DNA from 2 places in the Anaeromyxobacter sp. SG64 genome. Region 1 is predicted to be linked to the other one. Evidence: riboswitches for the same ligand, from Rfam matches in the RefSeq annotation. Region 1 holds a riboswitch; the other holds the start of a gene.
What was found. Region 1 has a riboswitch for S-adenosylmethionine ahead of MNZ29_RS00325 (tetratricopeptide repeat protein). Riboswitches for the same ligand answer to the same signal wherever they lie in the genome.

Region 2: it holds a riboswitch for S-adenosylmethionine, as region 1 does, so the genes downstream of both, thrC (threonine synthase) here and MNZ29_RS00325 (tetratricopeptide repeat protein) in region 1, are expected to answer to the same signal.

What each region holds. Positions count from the first base shown of each region.
Region 1 covers NZ_JALCZB010000001.1:70,019-73,217, forward strand. The annotation lists gene MNZ29_RS00315 (GTP pyrophosphokinase) at 147-578, opposite strand; gene MNZ29_RS00320 (cyclin-dependent kinase inhibitor 3 family protein) at 632-1,165, opposite strand; gene MNZ29_RS00325 (tetratricopeptide repeat protein) at 1,217-1,828, opposite strand; SAM riboswitch class I at 2,310-2,401, opposite strand; gene MNZ29_RS24160 (GH36-type glycosyl hydrolase domain-containing protein) at 2,484-3,199, opposite strand, start outside.
Region 2 covers NZ_JALCZB010000007.1:56,659-59,857, forward strand. The annotation lists gene MNZ29_RS03755 (nitrite/sulfite reductase) at 1-1,187, shown strand, start outside; SAM riboswitch at 1,261-1,336, shown strand; gene thrC (threonine synthase) at 1,374-2,651, shown strand; gene MNZ29_RS03765 (MoaD/ThiS family protein) at 2,669-2,944, shown strand; gene moeB (molybdopterin-synthase adenylyltransferase MoeB) at 2,949-3,199, shown strand, end outside.

The DNA.
Region 1 (3,199 bases):
CCGCCGAAGCGACGAGTCCTGGTCGTCCGGGAAGCCCGCGTAACCTTCGGCTGCGCTCTCATCGTGCATGCGTCGAGGCTAGCGGCAGTACGGACACGCTCGATCGCCGCCATCGTCAACGTGTGCCGCGTGTCGTGTGGTGCCTCCTACTTCCCGCCCGACAGCCGCTTCCACGCAGCCAGGTACCGCGCCATCCGCTCCGCATCCGCGGCTCCGAACGTCGCGAGCCTGCGGACGTCCATGTTGTCGAGAAGATCTGCGCGCTTCACCGTCGCGGCGAGCTCATCGAGGCGAACGCGCTCGATGAACGCCGCGTAGTCCTCTCCGGGCCGCTTCGTGAGCGCTACGATCGCGGTCACCTCGCGCTGCGGGTACCCGCGCCGTCGCAGCTCGTCGGGCGTGATGTCCGTGTCCTCGAGCACGTCGTGGAGCACGGCGACGCGCCGCGCCTCGTCGGTGCTCATCGCGAGCATGACGCGGAGCGGGTGGAGGATGTACGGGGCGCCGCCCTTGTCGACGGCATTTCGGTGCTTCTCGGCCGCGAGCGCGACTGCGTCGGCGACGGTGGGGGTCTGCATGGCGAGTCTCTCCTGTGTGTGGGTCAAGTCTCGGCCGCCGGCAATCCACGGGCTCATTCCAGGTCACCTCCGAACTCGCGGACGAAACGCTCCTGCGCGGCGTTCTCGATCGCGCGACCGCGAGCTGCGCGCACGATGGCGATGGCCTCCGCAGGAGGCGTGCCGCGCGCGACGAGGCAGGACGCGGCGATGGTCCCCGCTCGCCCGACGCCGCCCCAGCAGTGAACGACCACGTCATGCCCCCGCTCGAGCGCGTGCAAGATGCGGCCCACGAGCCGGCGGGCAGAGGCGAGATCCGTGGGCGCCCACATGTCCGCGATGGGATAGTGAATCCACCGGAGCCGCTCCCGGCGCGCCTCGCCGTCGAGGTCGCCGAGCTCCGCGATCTCGAACCGCTCGAGCAGGGTCACGAGCACCTTCGCACCGTGCACCCGCGCGATCGCCTCCACGTCCTCGCGCAGCCGGACGTCGGAGTCGGGGTCTCGTCCCGCCACCCAGCGGCCGGGCGCGCGCGTCAGGCCGAGCCGGCCCGGAAGAGCGAGCGCGGACGCGGGGAGGTAGTCGACGCGAAGCGCGTACGGTTCCATGAGGTCTCCTTTCTCCTCGAGAGTGGGGCGAGGCCCGAGCCGACGCATGGCTCAGGCCGACGCCGGGCCGGGGATCGCGAACGCGGGCTCCTCCTGGAGCGCCGCCGCCTCGAGGCGCGCCTGCTCGGCGCCGGCCGCGTCCCCGGTCGCCTTGGCGACGGCCGCCTTCGCCTCCCACGCCTCGCGCGAGGCGGGGTGGAGCAGCGTGACGGCGTCGGCGAGCGCGCGCGCCTCGGCCGGCTTCCCGGTGGCGAGGTGGTAGCGCACCATCGCGAGGTGCGACGGCACGTCGACGGTCCCACCCCGCTGCAGCAGCGCGTAGAGCCGAGGCGTCGACGCGTCGTCCGCGGCGCGCTCCAGGTCGGCGAGCGCCGCCTGGATGCGTCCGGTGATCACCTCGAACGAGTGGCGGAACGGAGGCGCCAGCGGGTCCTTGCCGATGGCGATGCTGATCTGCTCGAAGGCCATCTCCATCTCTCCCGAGTAGTCACAGGCCACCGCGAAGGCCCAGTGCAGGTGGGCGGAGTCGAGCCCCACCTTGCGGGCCTCGGCGAGGACCTCGCGGTACACGCTCACCGCCTCGTCCGCCCGCCGCTGCTCCACGAGGTCGTAGGCGCGGCGCATCTCTCCCAACAGTCGGTCCGTCGTCTTCCTGGGGGGCATCTCGTCTCCTCCTGCGCCGTCGCGGCGTCGTCGGTTGCGGACCGGTCGATCCCGGGCCGGTGAACGCTTCAGGACTGCCGTGCCGGACGCGCGGGGGAAGCCGCCGCGTGCCCGGAGCGCTCGTCGCGAGCGAGGGCGGTCGCGCGCGCGAGCGCCGCCTGCGCGCCGTCGAGGTCGCCACGTCGAATGCAATCGCAGGCGATGGCGAGGTGCGAGGCGACGCCGAGCGGATAGCAGATCATTGCGCAATCGTCTTTCCCGGGACGCACGGGTCCCGTCCCGCTGCCGGGCAGCGGGTTCGATGGTCTGGGCGAGGACAGGGGCGCCGGCAGGAACACCCTACACGGCGCACGGACAGGCCGAACCGGGCGCAGGCTGCCCGGGCGACCCGTACGGCTAGCGTGGCATCGCCTGCGCCCGTGGGGCGCCGCGACGATCACGCCGGGGTCCCGGTTACGTCGCTCTCTCGTGGGTCATGGGGCCTCCATCGCAGGCGGCATTGCCACAACCCCGGGATACCGGGAGCTGGCCGAGGGTCATCGGGCCGCCGCCCTCGCCTCGTCTTGATGGAATGACATCGAACATCGGAGTCGCAGTATTTATACCATTCGTCGCGAAATGTCAATCAACTGAGCAATCGCGCCCAATAGGGAGATCACCGTCCGTCCCGGTGTCCCACCCTCCCGGGACGAGCTGCAGAGCCAGCCGCTTCCCGGCCGGTGAGGTCCGGCTGCTCGGCGACCCCCATCACGACCCGCACCTCGTGCGTCCGGCCATCGTGGACGAGCGGGATCGCCCGCGGATCGACTGCCACGCCGTCCAGTTCCGCGAGGGCGACCCCGCGGCACCGCCGCTCGAAGTTGTCGACCGTGATCTCGTACCGCGTCGACCCGAGCCGCCAGGTGATCCCGTAGCCGGGCCAGGACGCCGGGATGCAGGGATCGAGCTCGAAGGTCTCGCCTTGCCTCCGGAGCCCGAGGATGCTCTCGAGCCCGGCGCGGTACATCCAGCCGGCCGATCCCGTGTACCAGGTCCATCCCGCGCGCCCCGCGTGCTCGGGGTGAGCGCAGACGTCGCCCGCGACGACGTAGGGCTCTCCCCGGTAGTGCGCGACGTCCGCGCCGGTGCGGGTGTGGTTCACCGGGTTCAGCATGTGGAACAGCTCGGCCGCCTCGTCGCCGCTCCCGAGCTTCGCGAGCGCCATCACGATCCACGCGGCGGCGTGCGTGTACTGACCGCCGTTCTCGCGCACGCCGGGCGGGTAGCCCTTGATGTAGCCGGGCTCCTGCCTCGACCGATCGAAGGGCGGCGTGAGCAGCACGACGACCTGGGCCCCTCGACGCACCAGGTGAGTCCGGACCGAATCCATCG
Region 2 (3,199 bases), on a different contig from region 1:
CGTCCCTGTGCACCTCCGGCGCGCCGCTCGTCGACTTCCTGCCCGCGTCGGAGCTCCTCGCGCTCGCCGAGGCGATCGTCCGCGTGTTCCACGCCCGCGGCGACCGGGTGAACAAGCAGCGCAACCGGCTCAAGTTCCTCGTCCGGTCGCTCGGGTTCGAGCCCTTCCGCGCGCTCGTCGAGGAGGAGCTCGCGCGCGTGCGGGCCGAGGGCGCCCCGCGGCTCCCGTTCGATCCCGACGCCGCGCCGGCGGACGCCCCGCCGCCCGCGCACGCGCGTCCGGAGCCTCCCACCGCCGCGGAGATCTCCGCGCGCGTCGCCGCGGCGCCGCCCCGCGGCCCCGGCGAGCCGCCGGCGGTCCTGCCCGTGCTCGCGCCGTCGCCCGCGGCGCTCGCCGCGTTCCGCGCGACGAACGTCCGTCCCCAGCGCCAGCCCGGCTTCTCCGCGGTCACCGTGTCGCTCCCGCAGGGAGACGTCACCGCCGCGCAGCTCGAGGTGCTCGCGGACCTCGCGCTCGCGCACGGCGACGGCGCCGTCCGCTTCGCGAGCGACGGCAAGGTCCTGCTGCGCTGGGTGCCGTCCGACGAGGTCCCCGCCCTGTTCGCGCGGCTCGCCGCGGCGGGGCTCGGGCGCGACGGCGCGCGGAGCGCCGCGGACGTCGTCGCCTGCCCCGGCGCGGACGTGTGCCGCCTCGCCGTGACGCGCACCCGCGGGATCGCGCGGCTCGTCGAGGAGCGCGTCCGGCAGCGGCTCGGCGCGCCCGGCCTCGCCGCCGCGCTGCCGGTCCACGTCTCCGGCTGCCCGAACGGCTGCAGCCAGCACCACCTCGCCGCCATCGGCCTGCAGGGGAGCGCGCGAAAGCTCGGCGGCCGGGCGGTGCCGCAGTACTTCGTGCTCGTCGGCGGGGGCGCGGAGGACGGCGTCGCGACGTTCGGGAAGCTGGCGGGCAAGGTGCCCGCGCGGCGCGTCCCCGAGGCGGTGGAGCGGCTCACGGCGCTCTACCTCGCCGAGCGGCGCGAGGGCGAGGCCGCCGGGCCGTTCTTCTCCCGCGCGCTCGATCGCGTGAAGGCCGTCGTCGCTCCGCTCGAGGCGCTCAGGCTCGAGGACGCCGCGCCGGAGGACTTCGTCGAGCCCGGGGCGAGCGACGACTTCAGCCCCGAGACCCAGGCGGGCGAGTGCGCCGCCTGAAAATGGAGATCCTCCGCTTGACGGGAGGCTCGTCCGCTAAATAGGATGACCACCGATCGCCGCAGCCGCGGCGATCGGAGTCCGTGGCGATTTGCGGCGTATTGCGGCCACGTTAAACCAACCGCTAAAAAGCCCCTCCCCGGCTGCCTGCAGTGCCGTCCGGCGAGGGAGAAGGAAGTCTCCAGCATGTCCTCGTCCCTCGCGGCCGCGCCCCGCGCGGCGTCCGCTTCAGCGGATCCGCACCGTCCGGAGCTGTCCCCCCTCGTCTGCCGCCGCTGCGGCGCGCGCTTCGAGCCTCGCCCCGTGGCGGTGTGCGAGGAGTGCGTCGGGCCCCTCGAGCCGGCGTACGAGAGCGACCGCGTCCTGCCCACGCGCTGGCAGATCGAGGCGCGGCCCCGCTCGATCTGGCGTTACCGCGAGTGGCTCCCCATCCTCGGCGAGCCCGTCCTCTCGCTCGACACCGGCTTCACGCCGCTCGTGGACGCGCCGGCGCTCGCCCGCGCGCTCGGCGTGCGGCGCGCGCTCGTGAAGAACGACGCGGTCTCCCACCCGACCCAGTCGTTCAAGGACCGGGTGGTGGCGGTGGCGCTGAACGCCGCGGCGGGGCTCGGCCTCGACACGGTCGGCTGCGCGTCCACCGGCAACCTCGCGAACGCCGTCGCCGCGCAGGCGGCGCGCGCCGGGCTCGCCGCCTGGATCTTCATCCCCGAGGACCTCGAGCTCGCGAAGATCGTGGGCACCGCCGTCTACGGCCCGCGCCTCGTGCGCGTGCGCGGCACGTACGACGACGTGAACCGGCTCTGCGCCCAGGTGGCGGATCGCTTCGGCTGGGGGCTCGTGAACCTGAACCTGCGCAGCTACTACGGCGAGGGCTCGAAGACCATGGCCTTCGAGATCGCGGAGCAGCTCGGCTGGCGGCTGCCCGACGCGGTCATCGCCCCGATGGCGGGCGGCTCGCTCGTGACGAAGCTCGACAAGGGCTTCCACGAGCTCGCCGGCGCCCACCTCGTGGACGGGCCGCTGCCGCGGATGTACGGGGCGCAGGCCGCCGGGTGCGCGCCCATCGTGAACCTGTTCGAGAAGGGCGGCGAGGCGATCGAGCCCGTGGTCCCCCGCACCATCGCCCGCTCGATCGCCATCGGGAACCCGGCGGACGGGCCCTTCGCGGCGAGGGCGATCCGCGCCTCGGGCGGCGCGGCGGCGGCGGTCACCGACGAGGAGCTCGTGCGCGGCATCCGCCTCCTCGCCGAGACCACCGGCGTCTTCACCGAGACCGCCGGCGGGGTCACCGTCGCCGCAGCGCTGAAGCTCGCGCGCGAGGGTAAGCTGCGCGCGCAGGACGAGCTCGTGCTCTGCATCACCGGAAACGGTCTCAAGACCATCGACGCCGTCGTCCCCGCCCTGCCGGAGACGCCGGTCATCTCAGCGAAGCTCCGCGAGGTCGCGGCGCTCGTGGACGCCTGATCCGAGGAGAGACGAAGATGCCCATCACCTTGAGGCTCCCCGCCGTGCTCGCGAAGGCCGCCGGCGGAAAGACCGTCCACGAGGCGCGCGGCGCCACCGTCGGAGAGGTCGTCGGCGACCTCGCGGGCCGCTTTCCCGAGCTCGGCCCCCGGCTTCGCGATGCGAAGGGCGAGCCGTACCCTTACGTCATCTTCTACCTGGACGACGAGGACATCCGGTTCCAGCAGGGCTTCGCGACGCCCGTGCCGGACGGCGCCGAGATCGTGGTCGTCCCCGCCATCGCAGGAGGCTAGCGAGATGTCCATCGGCCGCACCGCACAGGAGCTCCCGCCGCTGTCGCAGGAGGAGATCCTCCGCTACAGCCGCCACCTCATCATCCCGGAGGTCGGCGTCGAGGGTCAGCGCCGCCTCAAGGCGGCGCGCGTGCTCATGGTGGGCGCGGGCGGCCTCGGCTCGCCCATCGGGCTCTACCTCGCCGCCGCGGGCGTCGGCACCCTCGGGATCGTCGAGTTCGACGTGGTGGACGCGACGAACCTGCAGCGCCAGGT